DNA from 2 places in the Rhizobium sp. BR 362 genome. Region 2 is predicted to be linked to the other one. Evidence: predicted binding sites of a transcription regulator. Region 2 holds the regulator's gene; the other holds the start of a gene.
What was found. The regulator LexA, encoded in region 2, represses DNA repair genes until DNA is damaged. The targets are predictions, from matches to a motif close to TGTTCNNNNTGTGTTCNG.
Positions count from the first base shown of each region.

Region 1: the regulator LexA is predicted to act here: its motif matches at 7,620-7,637, upstream of QDY28_RS17685 (ATP-dependent helicase).

Region 1 is NZ_JARWGH010000013.1:47,873-59,122, forward strand. Features, by position in the region: gene QDY28_RS17660 (branched-chain amino acid ABC transporter permease) at 1-358, shown strand, start outside; gene QDY28_RS17665 (branched-chain amino acid ABC transporter permease) at 360-1,346, shown strand; gene QDY28_RS17670 (GMC family oxidoreductase) at 1,510-3,105, shown strand; gene QDY28_RS17675 (enoyl-CoA hydratase/isomerase family protein) at 3,146-4,210, shown strand; gene mmsB (3-hydroxyisobutyrate dehydrogenase) at 4,226-5,107, shown strand; gene QDY28_RS17685 (ATP-dependent helicase) at 5,472-7,541, opposite strand; gene QDY28_RS17690 (SMP-30/gluconolactonase/LRE family protein) at 7,805-8,674, shown strand; gene secD (protein translocase subunit SecD) at 8,736-11,250, opposite strand, start outside.
Region 2 is NZ_JARWGH010000016.1:92,428-103,677, forward strand. Features, by position in the region: gene pdhA (pyruvate dehydrogenase (acetyl-transferring) E1 component subunit alpha) at 1-66, opposite strand, end outside; gene QDY28_RS19585 (FtsB family cell division protein) at 224-535, opposite strand; gene eno (phosphopyruvate hydratase) at 816-2,090, opposite strand; gene kdsA (3-deoxy-8-phosphooctulonate synthase) at 2,240-3,079, opposite strand; gene QDY28_RS19600 (VOC family protein) at 3,076-3,963, opposite strand; gene QDY28_RS19605 (hypothetical protein) at 4,469-5,977, shown strand; gene QDY28_RS19610 (mechanosensitive ion channel family protein) at 5,977-6,534, shown strand; gene QDY28_RS19615 (DUF2721 domain-containing protein) at 6,640-7,131, shown strand; gene lexA (transcriptional repressor LexA) at 7,522-8,244, shown strand; gene QDY28_RS19625 (ComEC/Rec2 family competence protein) at 8,225-10,684, opposite strand; partial or broken gene QDY28_RS19630 (citrate/2-methylcitrate synthase) at 10,965-11,250, shown strand, end outside.

The DNA of each region.
Region 1 (11,250 bases), on a different contig from region 2:
GCGTGCGGCAACGGAAAATTCGGTGCTGGTACAGGTTTTCGGCGTCAACGTGCCGGTACTTTTGACGCTGACCTATGCCTTCGGCGTCGCGCTCGCCGCCCTTGCCGGCGTGCTGGCCGCGCCGATCTACCAGGTCTCGCCGCTGATGGGGTCGAACATGATCATCATCGTCTTTGCGGTGGTCGTCGTCGGCGGCATGGGCTCGATCATGGGCGCCATCATTACCGGCTATATGCTTGGTGTGGCGGAAGGCTTGACGAAGGTCTTCTATCCGGAAGCATCCAACATCGTCATCTTCGTGATCATGGCGATCGTGCTGCTCCTCAGGCCCGCGGGCCTCTTTGGCCGGGATGCGTGACATGGCTGATATGACCGATACGCTGAAATCTGAAAGCCGCCGCCCATCGTCGGTGCAGAAGGGCTTCCTGATCGTCGGCCTGGTCCTGCTGATCTGGGCTCCATTTTTCATTTACCCCATCTTCGTCATGAAGGTGCTCTGCTTCGCGCTGTTCGCCTGCGCCTTCAACCTGCTGCTCGGCTATACCGGCCTTCTGTCCTTCGGCCACGCCACCTTCTTCGGCGGTGCGGCCTATTTCACGGCCTACACGGTGAAGGCCTGGGGCGTGCCGCCGGAACTCGGCATCCTCATCGGCGTTGCGGGCGCCGCGCTGCTCGGTCTGATCATGGGTTTCGTCGCCATTCGCCGGCAGGGCATCTATTTCGCCATGATCACGCTGGCGCTGTCCTACATGTTCTATTTCTTCTGCCTGCAGGCGAAGTTCACCCAAGGCGAAGACGGCATTCAGTCGGTGCCGCGCGGCTATCTCTTCGGCGTCATCGACCTGAATAATTCGTTCAACATGTATTATTTCGTGCTGGCGGTGTTCATCATCGGCGTGCTGATCATCTGGCGCTTCATCAATTCGCCCTTCGGCATGATCCTGAAATCGATCCGGGAAAACGAGCAGCGGGCGATTTCGCTCGGCTACTCCGTGGCGCATTATAAGCTCGGCGCCTTCGTCATGTCGGCCGCGCTTGCCGGGCTTGCGGGTGCGGTCAAGGCGCTGGTCTTCCAATTCGCGACGCTGACGGATGTCGCCTGGCAGATGTCGGGCGAGGTGATCCTGATGACCTTGCTCGGCGGCATCGGCACGTTGATCGGCCCGCTTTTCGGTGCCGGCTTCGTGGCCACCCTGGAAAACTACCTCGCGACGTCGGAATTCCCGGTCACCGTCATCACCGGCATCGTCTTCATGGTCTGCGTCCTGCTCTTCCGACGCGGTATTATCGGCGAGTTTTATGCTTCGCGACTGGGGCGGAAGCTAGGATTTGAGTATCGGCGGTGAAGATTGGGCCTATGCGTTTTTGCTATGCACCCCCTCACCCCAGCCCTCTCCCCGAGGGGAGAGGGGGAACTGTTCCTGAAAATCACCGGATTGGAGGGCGACGCAAATGCCGAAATGGTCCCCTCTCCCCTCGGGGAGAGGGTTAGGGTGAGGGGGCATGCAGATGGATCGCTTCGACTACATCATCATCGGCGCCGGCAGTGCCGGTTGCGTGCTTGCCAACCGGCTGTCGGCGGATCGCAGCAACAGGGTGCTATTGCTGGAGGCGGGGGGCAGCGACAATTACCACTGGATCCACATCCCGGTCGGCTATCTCTATTGCATCAACAATCCCCGCACGGACTGGTGCTTCACCACCGCGCCGGAACCCGGGCTGAACGGCCGCTCGCTGAACTATCCGCGCGGTAAGGTGCTCGGCGGCAGCTCCTCGATCAACGGCATGATCTATATGCGCGGCCAAGCACGCGATTATGATCTCTGGCGGCAACTCGGCTGCACCGGCTGGAGCTGGGACGATGTGCTGCCCTATTTCGTGAAGTCCGAAGACCATTACAGGGGCAAGGACGAGATGCATGGCGCCGGTGGCGAGTGGCGGGTCGAGAAGGCCCGCGTGCGCTGGGCTGTGCTCGATGCCTTCCAGGCGGCCGCACGCGAAGCCGGCATTCCCGAAACGGCGGATTTCAATCGCGGCAACAATGAAGGCTCCGGCTATTTCGATGTCAACCAGCGCTCCGGTGTCCGCTGGAATACCGCGAAGGCCTTTCTGCGGCCGGCTCTGAAACAGGGCAATCTCACCATCCTCACCAAAGCGCAGGTCCGCCGCCTGCTCGTCGAGAACGATGCCGTTACCGGTGTCGAATTCCAGCATGACGGCGTGGTGAAGCGTGCCTATGCCGAGAAAGAAACGGTTCTGTCAGCCGGCGCGATCGGTTCGCCGCAGATATTGGAACTGTCTGGTATCGGCCGCGGCGAGATATTGAGCCAGGCCGGCATCGAGGTGGTGCGGGAGGTCAAGGCGATCGGCGAGAACCTGCAGGATCACTTGCAACTGCGCATGGCCTACAAGGTTACGGGCGTGCCGACCTTGAATGAGAAGGCGACCAAATTGCTTGGCAAGGCGGCCATCGGGCTGGAATATCTCGTGCGCCGCTCCGGGCCGATGGCGATGGCGCCGAGCCAGCTCGGCATCTTCACCCGCTCCGGCCCCGACAAGGAAACGCCGGACCTGCAATATCATGTGCAGCCGGTTTCGCTCGATAAGTTCGGCGATCCCGTCCATCCGTTTCCGGCGATTACCGCCAGCGTCTGCAATCTGAGGCCGGAGAGCCGCGGCTCCGTGCACATCGAGAGTCCCGAGTTCACAGCCCAGCCGAAGATCAGCCCAAACTATCTCTCGACATTGCGCGACCGCGAAATCGCCGTGCGCTCCATCCGCCTGACGCGGCGGATCGTGGCGCAGCCGTCTTTCGCCAAGTTCCTGCCGGAGGAGTTCAAGCCCGGCCCGTCCTATCAGACGGACGCCGACCTCGAGCGCGCGGCAGGCGATATTGGCACGACGATCTTTCATCCGGTCGGCACCTGCCGCATGGGCGGCGATCCGCAAAGCGTGGTCGATCCGCGTCTGCGGTTTCGCGCGTTGGCAAGACTTCGCATCGCCGACGCCTCGGTCATGCCGTCGATTACATCAGGCAACACCAACTCGCCGACTATCATGATTGCCGAAAAAGCCGCCGAGATGATCCTTGCCGACAACCGCTGAGCGCCTATTGATTGCGGAAGGCGCGCACAGGGAGTTTCGAATGCAGAGCATAGACGAGGTCATCATCGGACGTCAGGGATCGGTCGGCCTCGTCCGCCTCAACCGGCCGCAGGCGCTGAACAGCCTGACATTGCCGATGATCCGGGCGATTACTTCTGCTCTTGCTGAATTCGCCGCCGATCCCTCCATCGCCAGCGTCATCGTCAAGGGTGAGGGTGAGCGCGCCTTCTGTGCCGGCGGCGATATCCGCCTGCTGCATGAAAGCGGCAAACGAGGTTCTGCGGAAGCCGAGAGCTTCTGGCGCGAGGAGTTTCGCCTCAACCATGCCATCGCCCGCTATCCCAAACCCTATGTGGCGCTGATGGATGGTATCACCATGGGCGGCGGCGTCGGGCTCTCCTCCCATGGCAGCCATCGCGTCGTCACCGAGCGCACCCGGCTCGCCATGCCGGAAACCGGCATCGGCTATTTTCCCGATGTCGGCGCCACCTGGCTTTTGCCGCGGGCGCCCGGCGAAGCCGGCACATGGATGGGGCTGACAGGCCTTGCTATCAACGCCGCCGATGCGATTCACGCGCGGCTGGCAGATCACTGCGTCGCGTCCTCCGATCTGCCAGCGCTGATCAAGGCGATCGGCGCGCTGCCCAACGCCACGGCTGCCGACGATTTGCACAGGGTGATTTCAGGCATGGCAGTCCCCGCGGTCGAAAGTCGGCTCGCCGCCAACCGCGATATGATCGATCGGGCGCTGGCATATGATACCGTTGAGGATATTCAGGAGGCGCTGGCACGAGAGGCAGGCGATTTCGCCGCCGAAACGTCGCGAATGATCGCTACGCGCTCTCCCACCAGCCTGAAATTGACCCTGAAACTGCTGCGGGCCGGCCGCAACAGCGCAAGCCTCGCCGAATGCCTGAACCGCGAACTCGGTGCTTGCTTGGGAATATTGTATAATCCCGACTTTTACGAAGGCGTGCGCGCCGCTGTCATCGACAAGGACCGCAATCCGAAATGGTCGCCGGCAAGCCTCGCCGAGGTCGACGATGCCGCCATCGAGCGTTTCTTTGTGCCGGCGCAGCCGCTGCTTTTCGCGATGGAAAAATAACGGGAGGAGAGCATCATGACACGGATCGCATTCATCGGCCTCGGCAATATGGGCGGTCCCATGGCCGCCAATCTGGTCAAGGCTGGCCATGACGTCATCGGCTTCGATCTCTCCCATGATATGCTGAAAGCCGCGGAGGCAACGGGCGTCAAGGCCGCACACGTGCTGACCGAGGCGTTGGCCGATGCCGAAGCCGTTATCACCATGTTGCCGAAGGGGCAGCATGTGCTGACGGTCTGGACCGATATCCTGCGCTCAGTGCCGAAGGGTACTTTGCTGATCGACAGCTCGACCATCGATGTCGAAAGCGCCCGCAAGGCCCATGCCATGGCTGGTGATGCCGGCTGCCTGTCGCTCGACGCGCCTGTCTCCGGCGGCACCGGGGGTGCTGCGGCCGGAACGCTCACCTTCATGGCCGGCGGGTCGCCGGAAAGCTTTGCAGGCGCCAAACCGCTGCTGGAAGTCATGGGCAAGAAAATCGTCCATTGCGGCGACGCCGGTGCCGGTCAGGCGGCGAAGATCTGCAACAACATGATCCTCGGCATTTCCATGATCGGTGTCTGCGAAGCTTTCGTCCTCGGCGAAAAGCTCGGCCTGTCGCACCAAGCCCTGTTCGACGTCGCTTCGACGTCGTCTGGCCAATGCTGGTCGATCAATACCTATTGCCCGGTGCCCGGGCCTGTGCCGACCTCGCCCGCCAACAACGACTACAAGCCGGGCTTCATGGTGGCACTGATGCTGAAGGACCTGCGGCTTGCGCAGGAGGCGGCACTGTCGGGCGGCGCATCGACGCCGCTGGGCGCGGAAGCGGCGCAACTTTATTCGCTCTTCGAGAAACAGGGTAACGGCGGGCGAGACTTTTCGGCGATCATCGAGATGTTCCGGGACATGAGCTGAGTATTTGCTGGATCGTTGGCCGGGTGCAAGGCTGTCTCTCACTCCGACCTCACCCCTGAGGCAGGGGAATCGCATATGAGATGAGGTTGTTGCCGCGCAACCCCTTCTCCCCCGGGGAGAAGGTGCCGACAGGCGGATGAGGGGGCGAGGAGTGGAACGACGAGCACCCTGAGCGCAAGCGAAAGGTCACTCTTCCCGTGGAGAAAGACCCCCTCATCCGACCCTTCGGGCCACCTTCTCCCCGAGGGGAGAAGGAGCTTACGGCGCTGGCATGCCCCATATGCAATTGCCCTGCACGCAAGGGGGGAGAGGGCTACCGTGAGGGGCTTCACCGGAACAGCGACCTCTATAAATAAACCTCATCTCACCGCCACATGCCGCGCATCCGCGCCCCGACATCGACGCGCACTTGCCGTGCCTGAACCGCTGCAGCGCTCTCCGACCGAGCCTGTGGCCAGCCACAGACTTCGAAGAATTGTAGCAATGTCACCGGAATGAAGCGGGTACGTGAAGCAAAGACATGCCGATCGCCTTGGGCATGCTGGCCATGGGTGAAGAAGCGCTGCGGGATGACGAGATCGAGGCCGTCCTTGGCACGGGTCATGGCGACATAAAGCAGCCGCCGTTCCTCCTCGATCTCAGAGGATGATCCGACGGCGAGATCGGCTGGAATGCAGCCATCCACGGCATTGAGGACGAAGACTTTCGTCCATTCCTGGCCCTTGGCGGAATGGATGGTCGAGAGGATCAGATAGTCCTCGTCGAGCAGCGGTACGCCGGCCTGGTCGCTGGTGGCATCGGGTGGATCGAGCGTCAACTCGGTGAGGAAGCGCTCGCGCGAGCCGTAGCCGCCGGCGATTTGTTCGAGCTGGATCAGGTCCGCCTGACGCGTTGCCGCATCCTCATGCGCCCGCTCTAGATGCGGCTCATACCATTGCCGCACGAGACCGATTTCCGCCGGCCACCCGGCCTTGCCGCTCTTCAGCTCCTGCATCGTCGCAACGAATGCCGTCCAGTCTTCCCCCGAGCGCGGCGGTGCCGGAAAATCGGTAAGGGCGGCCATCGGACTGGCCTGTTCCCAGATATGATCGAGCACGCGCTGGGCGGTCGAAGGGCCGACGCCCGGAAGGAGTTGCATCAGCCGGAAGCCGGCAACGCGGTCGCGCGGGTTCTGGGCAAAGCGAAGGGCGGCGAGCATATCCTTGACATGGGCACTGTCGAGAAACTTCAGCCCGCCGAATTTGACGAAGGGAATGTTGCGGCGGGTAAGCTCCACCTCCAGCGGTCCGCTATGATGCGAGGTGCGGAAAAGTACGGCCTGCTGCTTGAGCTTCGCGCCGCTCTCCCGATTTTCCAGCACCTGGTCGGCAACGTAGCGCGCCTGATCGCTTTCGTCGCGCACCGTCACCAGCCGCGGGCGCTGTGCGCTTTGCCGCTCCGTGCGCAAGTTCTTGGTGAAACGCTCGGAAGCAAGATCGATCACCGCGTTGGCGGCGGCCAGGATCGGCTGCGTCGAGCGGTAATTGCGGTCGAGTGTGACGATGTTGGCGGCGGGGGTAAAGGAGGTTGGGAAATCGAGGATATTGCGCACCGTAGCCGCGCGGAAGGAATAGATCGACTGCGCATCGTCGCCGACGACGGTCAATCCCTGGCCGTCCGGCTTCAGCGCCAGCAGGATCGACGATTGCAGCCGGTTGGTATCCTGATATTCGTCGACAAGCACATGGTCGAAGCGGCCACCGATATCTTCGGCGATCAGCGGCTCGTGCAGCATATGCGCCCAATAGAGCAGCAGATCGTCGTAATCGAGCACATTCTGCGCCTGTTTGGCCTCGACATAGGCCGCGAAGAGCTCGCGCAACTGCTTGTCCCAGGTAGCGCACCAGGGGAAGAAATCGCGCAGCATCTCTTCGAGCGGCGCTTCCGAATTGACGGCGCGGGAATAAATCGAGAGGCAGGTCGCCTTGGTCGGAAAGCGGTTTTCCAGTTTTGAGAAGCCGAGCTCGTGGCGCACGAGGTTCATCAAGTCGGCGCTGTCTTCGCGGTCATGGATCGTGAAGGCCGGGTCGAGGCCGATCTGTTCGGCGTAATCGCGCAGGAGCCGTGCGCCAATGCCATGGAACGTCCCGGTCCAGGCCAGCGCATCGGCCATAATGCCGGCATTGGCGCCAAGCACATCGCGGCAGATGCGTTCGACGCGGCGGCCCATTTCGGCGGCCGCCCGGCGGGAAAACGTCATCAGCAGGATGCGGCGGGGGTCGGCGCCTTTGACGATGAGGTGCGCGACACGGTGGGCCAGCGTATTGGTCTTACCGGAGCCCGCGCCAGCGATCACCAGCAGCGGCCCGGCAATATGGCTGCCGTCGACCGTCGTGCCGTGCTCGACGGCCTGCCGCTGCTCCGGGTTCAGCTTTTCCAGATAGGCGGCGGTCATGGGCTCTCCTGAAGGCTTCGGACGACAGGCGCGCGAACACGAAATCTCCGACGAATCATGTTCGCAATAATATCCGAATGTTCGATGAATGTTCGCAATTGGCTGAAACTGTCAAGTTCGGCCGAATCTGCACAAAGATGTGACCCTGCCGTCATGAATTTGGTTCAGATTTAGCGGCGCTGCCTCGTAAAATGCCGTTGGGGTACTTATTTACCATTATGACTCATGATTTTGGGGTATCGGCGCGCTGAGGGTTCCCGACCATGAACGAGACGATCGCCACCGGATTGCGCCAGCCTGAAGGGCCGGTTGCCCTGACGGACGGACGTGTAGCGCTTGTGGAGACCGACGAGAGCCGCCGTTGCTTGACGATGATTGCGGCCGGTGTGCGCCGCGAAATCTGCCGGCCCGGCGGCCGGCCGACCGGGCTGGCGATCGACGGCGATCATTGTTTCTGGGTGGCGGGGGGTCCCGAAAACTCCCTTGTTAAGGTCTCTCCGGAAGGCCGCACCCTGCAGGTAATCGAAGGCGGCAAGGACGGCCCGTTTCTTTACCCGAATGATCTTGCCTTCGGCCCGGACGGTCTGCTCTACATGACCGATTCCGGCGTTCGTATCTCCGATCTGCTCGACGGCCCCGACATCAATCCCGATTTCTTCCAGGCACCGTATAACGGCCGTATCTACCAGATCGATCCGGCGGAAGGCCGGGTGCAGCGCGTGCTGGCGACTGGCTTGCTCTACGCCAACGGCATTGCGTTCGGGCCGGACGGATTGCTCTACTATAGCGAGACGCTGACCGGAAAAATCTTTCGCCAGATCGTCGGCGGCCGGCAGGAACTGTTTGCGCAGGTCATGCCGGCGCCTGCCGTGAAGGTGTTGCGTGGGCCGGCCGGCATGGCTTTCGATCGCAATGGCACGCTTTATTGCGCGGTCTACGGACAAGGGGAGATCTGCCTGGTCGATCCCAGCGGAAAGATCACGGGCCGTATCCGCACCAATGGCGCGCGGCCAGGCAACATCGCGTTCACGCTCGATGGCAAATATGCGCTCATCACCGAGCAGGAAAACGGTGTTTTGGAGAGAATAGCGGCACCGCGTCCAGGACTGCCGCTGCATATGCCCTCCATCTGATCGGAGGCAGAATGGGCATGCCCGAAAGTCGGGCATGCCCTCGTTCGTGTCCGTCTGCCGCTTATTCGGCGGCGGGGATTTGCTTGTTGTCCTTGTCGGACTTGTCGTCGCCAGGCTTCTCATCATTGGCAACCGCCTTGGCATGGCGGCGGCGCCAATCGCCGAGGAAGAGCAGGATCGGAGCGGCGATAAAGACCGACGAGGCGCCTGCGACAAGTATGCCGAACACCATCGGGATCGCGAAGCTCGAGACGGCGCTGCCGCCCCAGATCGCCATCGGCACCAGCGCCAGGAAGGCGGTGGCGTTGGTATAAAGGCTTCGCGCCAAGGTCTCGTTGATCGACTTGTCGATGATGTCGCGCAGCGGCATCGATTTGTAGAGCCGCATGTTTTCACGCATACGGTCATAGACCACGACCTTGTCGTTGACCGAATAACCGACCAGCGTCAGGATCGCGGCGATGGCCGTCAGGTTGAAATCGAGGCCGGTGATCGCGAAGAAGCCGATCGCCTTGGTGACGTCGAGTATCAGAGTGACGATGGCGCCGACCGCGAACGGCCATTCGAACCGATACCAGATGTAGAACAGCATCGCCAGGCTGGCGATCACGACCGACAGGATGCCGGCCCAGGCAAGCTCGCCCGAAACCTTCGGACCGATGACATCCGTGCCTTCGATGGTCGCGGTTGGGTCGATCTTGATGATTTCTGCCTTGAGCTTGGTGACCGCGGCCGTCTGCGCCTCTTCACCGCCGTCCTGGCGCTGGGCGCGGACAAGGAGGCTGTGGTTGTCGCCGAAGGACTGCAGTGCGATTTCGCCGAGGCCGAGCGTGTTCAGGCCCTCGCGGAACGTCGCCAAATCGGCCGTGTCCTTGGTCTTGACCGACATCTGGATGCCGCCGCGGAAATCGACGCCGTAGTTGAGGCCCGGATGGATGAAAAGGACCACCGAGGCGATCGACAGGATCGCCGAGACGGTAACGCCAAAGAAGCGGGCCTTCATGAACTGGATGTGCTTGTCATAGGGGCTGAGGGGGATCAGCGGCCTTATGTTGAGCACCTTCAGCTTGCGGCGACGGGTGATGGCGATCATCACGACGCGCACGAAGGCGACGGAGGTGAACATCGAGATAATGAGGCCGAGACCCATGGTCACGGCAAAGCCGCGAACCGGGCCGGAGCCGAAGTAGAACAGGATGGCGGCAGCGATCAGGGCCGTCATGTTGCCGTCGATAATCGTCGAATACGCCTTCTTGAAGCCGTTATCGATGGCGGCGAAGGCGCCGCGGCCCTTGCGGGTTTCTTCACGGATGCGCTCGTTGATGAGAACGTTGGCATCAACCGCAAGACCGATACCAAGGACAACGCCGGCGATGCCGGGGAGCGTCAGCGTGGCGCCGACAAGCGTCAGGGCGGAGAATGTCAGGATCGTGTGGATGAGCAGTGCAACATTCGCGAGAATCCCCCAGGCGCCGTAGAGCACGAAGATGAAGGCGGCAACCAAGACGAAGCCGATCAGGCCGCTATAGATACCCTTCTGGATCGCGTCGCTGCCGAGGTCGGCGCCGACCGTGCGCTCTTCGATGACGGTGAGCTTGGCTGGCAGAGCGCCGGCGCGCAGCAGGGCTGCGAGCGTGGTTGCGCTGTCAGCCGTGAAGTTGCCGGAGATCTGGCCCGAACCGCCGGTGATCGGCTCGCGAATATTGGGCGCGCTCAGCACCTTGTTGTCGAGCACGATGGCGAAAGGCTTGCCGACATTCTCGCGGGTAATTTCCGCAAAGCGGTTGGCGCCGGCGCTGTCGAAGCGGAAGGTGACGAGCGGCTCGTGCGTATTCGGATCGAAGCTGACGCGGGCGTCGGTGAGGCGGTCGCCGGCAAGCTCGATACGATCGAGAACCGGAAAGCTGTTGCCTTGGTCATCCTTCAGGATGGAAACGCCGGGCCCGGGGTTTTTCGGATCGACATTCTCGGCGAGCAGATGGAAGGACATCTTCGCGGTCGAGCCGAGCAGTTCGCGCAGGCGCGAGGGATCCTGTGCGCCGGGAAGCTGGACGAGGACGCGATTGGGACCGACGCGCTGAATGGTCGGTTCGGCGACGCCCACCTGGTCGACGCGCTTGCGGATGACTTCAAGGCTCTGCTGGACGGCGGAATCGACGTTGCTGGCGATGCCGGCCGGCGAGAAGGACATGGCAATCGCATTGCCATTCGGCGTGATCGTCAGGTCGGACTGGCCGGCGGAAAGGCCGGACGCGATCGTATTGGCAAGCGTCCGCAACTGCGTCACCGCATCGTTGCTCTGTGACGGATCGGTCAGCGTGACGACGATCTGGTCACCATTGCGGACGATCGAACGGGTCTGGATGTTCTTGTCGCGCAGGACACGGCGCGAGTCTTGCAGCAGCGATTGCAGCCGGCCATTGGTCAGGTCCTTCTCGTCGACTTCGAGGACGAGATAGGAGCCGCCGCGAAGGTCGAGGCCGAGGGAAACCTGGCTGTGCGGCAGCCAGGACGGCATTTTGCTTAAGACCGACTGCGGCAGCGCGTTCGGCAGGGCGATGAAAAGGCCAAGCACG
Region 2 (11,250 bases):
GGTGTCTCTTGCAGGCTTGGATGTTGTCTTGCGGCTGGAAACGGACGCGGATTTTCGCGGCGCCATTCAACTCTCCCTATGTGAGTGGCCTCGTTATGTAGTGCCGCGTAACATAGGGAAGATTGCTCGCCACAGCAATGCTATAATTGCATGGCTCATATTCTTCGCAAGCCATTGAAGGGATTACGAAAAATGCAATTAACCGAAATTCGGTTAATTGTGACTATTTATTGAAGATCACGATCTCGTCGGCCTTGGAGTAGGTCAGTTGATAGCGCGCATATTGGTCGAGCATATCCTTGTCCAGGGAGCCGTCGCTAAGCAAAGCCACTTCCTTTTCAAGGTGTTCGCGCCTGGCGACGAGATCGGCGAGTTCCTTGCTGCGATCGATGCGCTGCTTCTCGAAGACCTCGGTCGCCTTCAGACCGTAGTCGCCGTGAATGCAGTGGTAGCCGAAATAGCTCACGAAGGCGACCGTGATGGCGGGAAGAACGAAACGGCCGAACTTTCTCTTCTTATGATATTTTGTCCACATACTCGCTTGCTCAAAACGCTCTATCGAATGATCCCGAACCCAGGTCCGCGACTGAAATACGAAGCGGTTACGGAGAAGATCACGCTAAATCAAACACCTATGGCAACATTAGCCGCCAGAGATTAACCATCCGTTGACTCTGCCATTTTTCCAACAAAAAACCGCGCCCGAAGGCGCGGTTCAAGAGCTGGAAATTATTGGCTTATAAGACGACTCGGATCGTTATCCGGCGCACGCTAAGCCTTCCGAAAATCCCGCGGATTTTCAGGGGTATGCGCTATCAGCCGCGAAGAATGGAACGGCCGGCATATTGTGCCTGAGGGCCGAGCGCTTCTTCGATGCGGATGAGCTGATTGTACTTGGCAAGACGATCGGAACGCGACAGCGAGCCGGTCTTGATCTGACCGCAGTTGGTGGCAACAGCGAGATCGGCAATGGTCGAATCTTCGGTTTCGCCGGAACGATGCGACATGACGGCCGTGTAGTTGGCCTTATGCGCGGTTTCGACGGCGTCGAGCGTTTCGGTCAGCGAGCCGATCTGGTTGACCTTGACGAGGATCGAATTGGCGACACCCATGCGGATACCGTCGCGCAGACGAGCCGAGTTGGTGACGAACAGATCGTCGCCGACAAGCTGCGTCTTCTTGCCGGTCAGGTCGGTCAGGATCTTCCAGCCTTCCCAATCGTCTTCGGCCATGCCGTCTTCGATCGAAATGATCGGATATTTGGCGGCGAGTTCGGCAAGGTATTCGGCCATGGCGCCGGATTCCAGCGTACGGCCTTCACCCTCGAGAACATACTTGCCGTCCTTGAAGAATTCCGTCGAAGCGCAGTCGAGGCCGAGAGCGATCTCGTCGCCCGGCTTGTAGCCTGCCTTTTCGATCGACTTCATGATGAAGTCGAGGGCAGCCGGGGCGCTGGAGAGGCCGGGCGCAAAGCCGCCTTCGTCACCGACATTGGTGTTGTGGCCCTGTGAAGCCAGTTCCTTCTTGAGAACGTGGAAAATTTCCGAACCCATGCGCACGGCGTCGCGGAGAGTATCTGCGCCGACCGGCAGGATCATGAATTCCTGGAAGTCGATCGGATTGTCGGCATGGGCGCCGCCGTTGATGATGTTCATCATCGGAACCGGCAGCAGGCGCGCGTGGGCGCCGCCGACATAGCGGTAGAGCGGCAGGTTGGCGCTCTGGGCGGCAGCCTTGGCGACGGCGAGCGATACGCCGAGGATGGCGTTGGCGCCGAGGCGCGACTTGTTCGGCGTGCCGTCAAGCTCGATCATGATGTTGTCGATCTGGATCTGGTTTTCCGCGTCAATGCCGCCGATCGCGTCGAAGATCTCGGTGTTGACAGCTTCGACGGCCTTCTCGACACCCTTGCCGTGATAACGCTTGCCGCCGTCGCGAACTTCGACGGCTTCATGCGCGCCCGTCGAAGCGCCCGACGGAACCGCAGCGCGGCCCATGCTGCCATCTTCGAGGTACACATCGACTTCGACGGTGGGATTGCCACGGCTGTCGAGAATCTCGCGGGCGATAATGTCGGTGATTGCGGTCATGATAGCTTCCTGCTCGCTGGTGATAAATCGATTGAAATCTGTCTTAGTCGAAGATGCGGAAATTACAATGCCGCCCCGCATCCTCGATTGAAGCTCCCACAGGCCGCGTAGCGCAAGTTCATGTCAGCCTGTTGAATGCTTCCCATTTCTTAGGCCTTGGCGATCGCGTCGAAGGCCAACAGCTTTTCCAAAAGCCGCGGCATATCCTTCAGATAGACCATGTTCGGACCATCAGATGGGGCATTGTCCGGGTCCTCATGGGTCTCGACGAAAAGGCCGGCAATGCCAACGGCGACAGCAGCCCGCGCGAGGGTTTCGACAAACCGGCGGTCACCGCCCGTCGAGCCACCCTGCCCACCCGGCTGCTGCACGGAATGGGTCGCGTCGAAGACGACCGGCGCACCCATTGCCGCCATGATCGGCAGCGAGCGCATGTCGGAAACGAGCGTATTGTAACCGAAGGATGCGCCCCGTTCGCACAGAAGCACATTCGGATTGCCGCTGTCATTCAACTTGGCCAGCACGTTCTTCATGTCCCAGGGCGCGAGGAACTGACCTTTCTTGACGTTGACGACGCGGCCGGTCTTGGCGGCGGCAACGAGAAGGTCGGTCTGGCGCGACAGGAAGGCCGGGATCTGCAGAATATCGACCGTCTTGGCGACAATCGCGCACTGCTCTTCAGTGTGAATGTCGGTCAAAACCGGAAAGCCATATTCTTTCTTGAGGTCGGCAAAGACTTCCAGCGCCATTTCCAGGCCGATGCCGCGCTTGCCCGAGAGTGACGTGCGGTTTGCCTTGTCAAAGGACGATTTGTAGACAAGGCCGATGCCGAGCTTGCCGCAAAGCTCCTTCAACACACCGGCGACCATGAAGGCATGGTCGCGGCTTTCCATCTGGCAGGGGCCGGCGATCAGCGACAACTTTGTAGTATTGGAGAACAGGACCTTGGAGGCTCCCTCGCCGACGGTCACTTCGGAATTCGTGTTCATGCTATCTCCTCGAAGGCGAACAGCGCGCCCTGTCCGGGGGCGGGCTTTGCCAGAATACGATTGTTCTTACGCGTGTATGTGACGCCGTTAGCAGCCAAATGCGCCGATGTCACGGAAAGATCGCGGGTTTTGAAAAGGATTGCCCGTGCGCGAAGGCCGGGATCCTCCGCCGGCACCGGCCACTCATAAAAGGCTTCCATGCCCTCCGAGGTCAATATCTCGACCGCTGCATTGGCTGCATGAACGGTGAGGCCGAAAGAATGATCCACTATCTTTGGTCCATCCACGACCTGCTCGAAAAAGCTACGGAATGCGGCCGGATTCGGCGCCGATATGGCAATTTTTGCAATGCCGGTCACGCCATTGGCATGCCGCTCCAAGGCGCTGCGATCGGTCGGCAAGGGATTGATGCGTTGGCAGCAGAAGGCGAAGAAATCCGGGGAACGCAGATCGGCTGCGAAAGCGAGACGGAAACCCGCCGTTACTTCCGAGCCATCCGGCATGCGCATCGGCCGGGAAAAATCCAGCGTGTCTCCGGCCGATATCGTATTTGCCCGGAACCGCTTGTCATCGGCGACCGCATCATCCGTGCCGAAAACGATGGCTGAAAAACCTTCATCACCGATGCGAAAACGGTAAGCCTGGTCGCGAGCGACGAAAACATTTCCTTCCGCCACGCTCCTCTGGCACTGCTCACGGGACGCGACGCCCAAGGGCTCCAGATAGATGTTGTCGGGAAAGAAGACGCAGGCGTTTTCCGTGCCGAAGGGATGGCGAGCGTCGGGGGCGACGGTAAAGCCGAGCTTCCCCAGCCGTTCCCGCGCCACAGCGATATTGATTGTCGGCAGAACGAGATGATCCAGCGGATGCGGCGATGAGGTCATGGTCTCCCCCTTCATTCGTCGGCAGGTTTGCGCCTATCCGCCGCTCAATTCAAGATCAAAGCGTCGGAGCAGACTGCAGAAGAGCGCTCCCGCAAAAATCCGCACGCGAACTAGCCGAATTATATAGCCCTGGCACGAAACTCTCCCTTGTTAGAGGGCAATAATTCGAGCAATATCCGCATCATACTGCAATAAATGACCTGTAGCGCAGCAACAGGTAATTGATACGGGTGAGGATTGCGCCGAAAAGTCCGTTTCCCGGCAGCAAGACAAAGACGCGCATTCTTCAGTTCGGATTGTCCAACGGCAACGCAATTCACCATCCGATCTCGGAGAGGCAGGAAAGCGGCCCGTTACTTCTATCTTTGCAGCAGTACTCAATCTGATTGTCGGGTGCTTGGGGGGAGACATGCGCTTGATGCTCGTCGAGGGGGCGCCCATACGCCCGGTCTTACATTTGGCCGCTTCTCTTTGTCTAGCCTTGGTCGGGGCAGCGCGAAGGCTCATGAATCCTGCCGCGCGCTTCATTGCACATATGCCGAGCGGCTTCGCCGCCATTGCGCTTGTCCTTGTTTTCACGGCTATCGCGCCGCAACTGTGCCAAGCGCAGGCTCCCGAAGCGGCCCCCACAGCACCGCCCGCAAAGCTATCGGAACTGCTGCGTTTGATGAATGATCCGGAGCTACGCCAATGGCTCGAAAAGCGACAAGCAGCCGAGCAGCAGCGGGCACCTTCGGCGGCGGCAGCGACGTTGGTCGAAACGGGAGAGGCCCGCGCCCGCGCCCGATTTCAGGCCCTGCGGTCAGCAATCCCAAATGTACCGGCGCAGCTCGCCGCTGCAGCGAGCAGAGTGCGTGAGCAAGCAAGAAATAGCGGCTTTGCGCCGGCGTTCGTCATGTTCACCGCACTGGTCTGCGTCGGTCTCGCAGTGGAATGGTTTTTCAAGAAGACCGTGCTCAAAGCGAAGTTTCAGAATCCTCTTGTCGCGCATACGATCGGGGAATTCGGACCATGGATCACTTTCACCCTCGCCAGCTCCGCTATTTTCCTGGCCATAGACTGGCCGCCGCTTCTGCACGTCGTGATCCTGTTTTATCTGGCGGCATTCATTGGCGCTCGCCTCGCGTTTGCCCTTTGCAAACTATCGATGGATGCGGGCGCTTTGTCCGCTTTCGGCTATCGTAGGGCCCGTCTCTTCATTGCCGTTTTGGCCATAGCCGTCGCCACGACATCGCTGACCAAACCGCTCTCCATCGACGCAGATGTGGGGACTGTCGTCTCCCATTGTTTCTCCGTTCTCCTGTTGCTGATCGCGCTCGAAGCGGTGTGGCGGCGACCGGCCACGGAAAGCGCCGCCCGACAGCTAATGCTCATGAACATCCTCTATTCACTCTACGCCGCCTGCCTCTGGCTCCTTTGGGTAGCCAACTTCGTCGGCCTTTTCTGGCTCGGCATCTATGCCGTTGTTCTTCCGGGGCTGCTGGCTGCGGTCGGACGAACGGCCGAAGCATTCGCAAAGGGACGGTGGCCTGGTGACAACAAGAACAGTGCTCGCATGGTGCTGGCCGTTCGCGGTGCGCGGGCGCTTGTCATCGCAGCCGCGGTCGCCTGGATCACCGTCGTCTGGCACTATGATCCCAACATTCTCGCACGGGAAAATCCGGCTATCGACGCCGCCGTTCGCGGCGCGCTGAAGAGCATCGTCGTTCTGATTTTGGCCGATCTCTGCTGGCAATTGTCGAAGGCATTCATCGACGAGAAATTGAGCGCCGCCGATAGCGGCGAATCCGCGCTATCCATGGAAGCGGCGCGCGCGGGCCGCCTTCGCACCCTGCTGCCGATCTTCCGCAACGCGCTGGCAGCCATCGTCATCGCGGCCACCCTCCTTACCGTGCTATCCGAAATGGGCGTGCAGATCGGGCCGCTGATTGCGGGGGCCGGAATATTCGGCGTAGCGATCGGTTTCGGTTCGCAAACGCTCGTCAAGATATCGTCAGCGGCATTTTCTACCTGATGGACGATGCCTTCCGCGTCGGCGAATACGTTCAGAGCGGCAGCTACAAGGGAACCGTGGAATCCTTCAGTCTGCGTTCCGTCAGGCTTCGCCATCATCATGGTCCCGTGTTCACCGTTCCTTTCGGCGAACTCGGCGCCGTTCAGAACATGAGCCGCGACTGGGCGATCGATAAATTCTTGCTGCGGGTTCCGTTCAACACCGACGTCGCCAAGGCGAAAAAGATCGTCAAGCAAATCGGAGAACGGTTGAAGGAAGATCCGGAAATCGGACCGCAGATTCTCGAGACCCTGAAAATGAAAGGTGTGGAGCAGATTGGCGACTTCGGTATCGAACTGAGCTTTGCGTTTACCGCCCTTCCCGGCCGGCAAACCTACATACGGCGCCAAGCCTATACCATGATCCGCGACGCCTTCATGGAAAACGGCATCGAATTCGCCCAGCCGACGGTGCAGGTGGGCGGAGAGGAAAAACAGGACGCCGCAGTCGCCGCCATGACACTGCAGAGAAAGAAGATAGCTGAGCAAATGACGCAATCGGCGGCGCCACCAACATAAAACGTTCGCATGAGATCAGCAACGAGCCTCATCTCCGCGCGCTTCTTTTGCAAGGCGACACCCAGGGGCGATACTGGATGACGTTGGACAGGAAGGAGATCCAATGTGCTGAACGACCATCTGACGTCTATTGCCGCGCATGTTATCCAAATAGCACTGACTCCGGTCTTTCTGCTGGCAGGCACCGCCGGATGCCTCAATGTCTTTTCGGCGAGGCTCGCTCGCGTCTCCGACCGGGTCAACAGCCTTTTCGAACGGGTGACCTCGGACGATCCGGATGAAACGCGGTTGCTGCAGCTCTACTATCTGCGGCGGCGAACATTGGCGCTAGAGATTGCAGTCCTGCTCGGCACGGCATCGGGCGTGTTCACATGCCTCGCGACGCTGGGTCTCATGGGCGGTGCGATTCGCCAGCAGTTTCGCGAGCAATTATTGCTCTGGCTCTTCGGCCTTGCCGTCTTCGCGCTCATGGGCGCTTTTATCGCCTTTCTCTTCGAAATGATTCTGGCCGGGCGCAGCATGCTGCGGCAGATAGCCAACGACCGCACCTTGCTCGAGCATCGGCACGGGAGTTCCAGAAAAAACCCAAGCTATTGAATTCCCGTCCAATATCGCTACGGACGGAACCGATCAAAGCCGCTCCGAATCCAATCTTCCCAGTCTGATCTACAGATTGCCCTCCTTCGTTCAGCAACCATCCTCCCCAAAGAGCTTAGTTAGCAAACAGATGGGCTCACATCGCTTTTTTGGATGAGCTGTCCTGACGGGCACAAAAAGGCTTTCCGCAGAATTCCTGATATATTTCCGGTCTTTAACTCGGATGTATCGAAAAAAATCTGTCCGACCGGGACCTGTTATGTTCCCATTTATTTGTTGCGCTTACAAAATCTTCACCAAAATTTAAGGGCTTGCGGAACACATATGGAACATATAGTGTCCGTTCTGGATTTGTTTCACGACACCTTCTCACTCCTGAGGTTCAAAACGATGTTGACGCGCAAGCAGCAGGAACTGCTTCTCTTCATTCACGAACGAATGAAGGAGTCCGGTGTTCCGCCATCTTTCGATGAGATGAAAGATGCGCTGGACCTTGCGTCCAAGTCCGGGATTCATCGTCTCATCACTGCCTTGGAAGAACGCGGCTTCATACGCCGGCTGCCGAACCGGGCCCGGGCACTGGAGGTCATCAAGCTGCCCGAGGCCTATAGCCCGAGCTTGCAGCCGCGTCGCGGTTTTTCACCGAGCGTCATCGAGGGGAGCCTTGGCAAGCCGCAACTTGTGCCGCCGCCTGCTCCCGCCAAGCCGGTGATTGAGGAAAACAACAGTTCAGTCTCAGTTCCCGTCATGGGCCGCATTGCCGCCGGCGTTCCGATCTCGGCCATTCAGAACAATACCCACGACATCACGGTTCCCGCCGACATGCTCGGCTCCGGCGAACATTATGCGCTGGAGGTCAAGGGCGACTCGATGATCGACGCCGGCATCTTTGACGGCGATACGGTCATTATCCGCAACGCCACCACCGCCAATCCGGGCGACATCGTCGTTGCTCTCGTCGATGACGAGGAGGCGACGCTGAAGCGCTTCCGTCGCAAGGGAGCTTCGATCGCGCTGGAGGCGGCGAACCCGGCTTACGAGACCCGTATTTTCGGGCCGGATCGCGTGAAAGTACAAGGCAAGCTTGTCGGCCTCATTCGCCGCTATCACTGACGGGTGACACCGGTGCGATCGGCGCTCCGAAAGTGCCCGTTCGCCAGTCGTAAGCGCGATGAAGGCTCCATGGCCGCGTCAGATTTTCAAACGCCGCCGTTATCATCGGCTTGTCGGCGCGGAGATTGATTTCGATGGATCCGGTGCGGCGTAGCGTTGCACCTGTAAAAAGCATGGCGCCAGAGCGGCAGTGGTCCAGACGCAGACGCACGGGGGTGACGACGATGTTAGCGGTGTCGCAGGCTGGGGCGAGATAGGCAGCATCCTCAATGGTGACGAGCATTTCGCCATTGTCCAGCATTGCCACGCACCATGCCCCTTTTTGGCAGGCGAAGCCACCCTGCCCGGCATTGTCCAGTGCCGCATCCATCGCCTTTCGAACGGCGACTTGCTCGTCGGAAGTCAGCCGGCGATGCTTGTCCGATTTGCTGATCTTGGGGAGCTGACTGCCGGGCGGAAGCATCGTTGGCGGTTGCTGCTCGGTGATCGCCAGGGCTCTTTGCCATTGCTCGAAGATGAAGTCGGGCGGCTTTTCCCGGTTGGTCGTCAACGCGCCGTTGCGCAGCAATGCGACGAGCGTGCCGTCCTCGGAGATCATCAGATCGGGTTTCGGAACACCGGGGCTGAGTGCCACGACCGCGACCGAACCGATGATCAAAAATGCACCTGCATGCCGCAGCCATGTTTTCAGCAAGGTCATCAGCAAGAAGCCGGCTATGACCGTCGGGAACAGCCAGACCGGCAACCGGCCAAAGGGAATGTTGCCGCCCCAGGCGGCGACCGTTTTGGCAATGACGATGACAGCATCAAGGCCCGCGCCGGTGATCTGCCAGAAGGGAGCATCGACGCCGAATGGCATCAGCAGCGTCGCCGCCATGCCAAACGGCATGACCACAAATGAGACGACGGGCATAGCCGCCAGATTGGCGATAAGCCCATATGTCGCCAACCGGTGAAAATGCTCGATCGAGAAAATCGCAGTCGATGCGCCGCCGATAAAGGAGGTCGACAATATGCCTCCGAAGAAGCGCGAGACGAAGAGCAGCGGACGCATGAGCCGGAAGCGGGAGAGAACGCTCTCCCGATGCGGTCTTTTCGTCCAAAGCGAATAACCCGACACCAAAGCCAATGTGGCGGCATAAGACATCTGGAAACTTGGTCCGAGCGCCTGCGACGGCGACAGAATAAGGATGACGATCGCGGACAGCGCCACATTGCGAAGGCTGAGGGATGGCCGGTCGAAGAGCACGGCGATCAGCATGATCGCCATCATAATGAAAGCGCGCTCTGCCGATACCCCGAAGCCGGAAATAAAATAATAGGCTGTCACTGTGATCAGCGCACCGAAGGCTGCGATCTTCTTCGTTGGCCAGGCCTGTGCCACGCCGAAAAATAGGCTAAGCGCATAGCGCAGGCCGACATAAAAAATGCCTGCAGACAGCGCCATGTTCAGGCCGGAAATTGCAATGATGTGCGCAAGGCCTGAAGTCCTGAGCGCTTCCGTCGTCTCATCCGAAATTGCTCGTCTCTCATCGGTGACAAGCGATGCCGCGAAGGCGCCGGTGTCACCGGGCAAAAGCGTCCTAATCCTGTCGCCGATGCTGCTGCGCAAACGCGCAAGCCAAATATCCGCCTTGTCCAGAAACGACCCCTGGGCAACATCACCAGATGGCGACATTAGCATCGGCGTTCCATAGGCAAAGCCATTCGCGCCGGTGCCATCGAAATAGGCGCTGAAGGCGAAATCGTTGAGGCCGGGCAAGGCGGGTCCGGCCGGCGGCGTCAGTCGCGCCCTGCCCTGAATGCGATCGCCGAGCTCAAAAGGCTGGATTTGTTTGCGCACGAAGATCGTGACCTGCGCCGGCGGCCGGCGAATGGCGGGTTTTTCCGTTGTCTCCAGGGCGACGACATAGCGCCAGCGTCCCTTGTCATCGGCCTCGCGTCTTTCGATCCGGCCCGTAATGGTGGTCGTCACCGCGGAATCGAGCATCATCGTCGACGCCCGCCAGGTCTCGCATTGCGCCAGAGCCATGCCTGCGCAGCCAAGCATGCCGGCGAACAGCAGGTGCCGCAGCACTCGTCCGGCCTCCTGTCGGAGGAAAAAAGCAACGGCAAAAATAAGGAGGGCGGTAAAAACGGCCTGCGGTGGCGGATCGGCTCCGGCGGAGAACCAGAAGATCGCGCCGGCGCCGATATAGACCGGCGCAAATAGCACCGCACGGCCGTGCGCTGCCTCTTCTGCGGCTAAATGGTAAATGCTGAGTCGGATGCCGCCTGCCGCAAGGCGAAGGCGGGCGATAAGGGCGGCTTGATCCTGTGTCCGTTCCGGCTGTGTCGCTTTGGGACGAGGAATGACCGCGCCCACGCCGCGGCCGCGCTCAGCAACCGCAGCAAAACCCCGACTCTCCACCTGCGGATCTGGTGCCTCTAAATTAGGCATACATCCAAGCGCCTACGCAAAACTACAGCTAAAGCGAGAGTTTTGCCGTCACCATCGGGTGATTTCAACTGAAATCCGTCGGTTCTTTGAGAAATGACGCCAATTCATGCTTACGCAGGGCGGGCCCGTCTACCGCAGTGCCCAAAAGTTGATACTGCAATGCACAAATAGGCGTAAGGATAACTTGGCATTAGGCTCTGGATCATATAGCTAATCGTTAGTCGCTTAACCCTTTGGCGCTTTTTAAGGCGTCAATCCCGCCAAATCTTGGAGGATCAGCATGACGGAACAAAGCGCGAAACTAACTTGGGGTGAAAAGACGGTGGATTTGCCGGTCAAGACCGGAACCATCGGCCCAAGTGTCATTGATATTGGTGCCCTTTATAAGAACACCTCCACTTTCACCTATGATCCTGGCTTCACTTCGACTGCGTCGTGCGAGTCCAGAATCACCTTTATTGATGGCGACGAAGGCGTCCTGCTGCATCGCGGTTATCCGATCGAACAGCTTGCCGAACACGGCGATTTCCTCGAAGTCTGTTACCTGCTGCTTTACGGCGAATTAC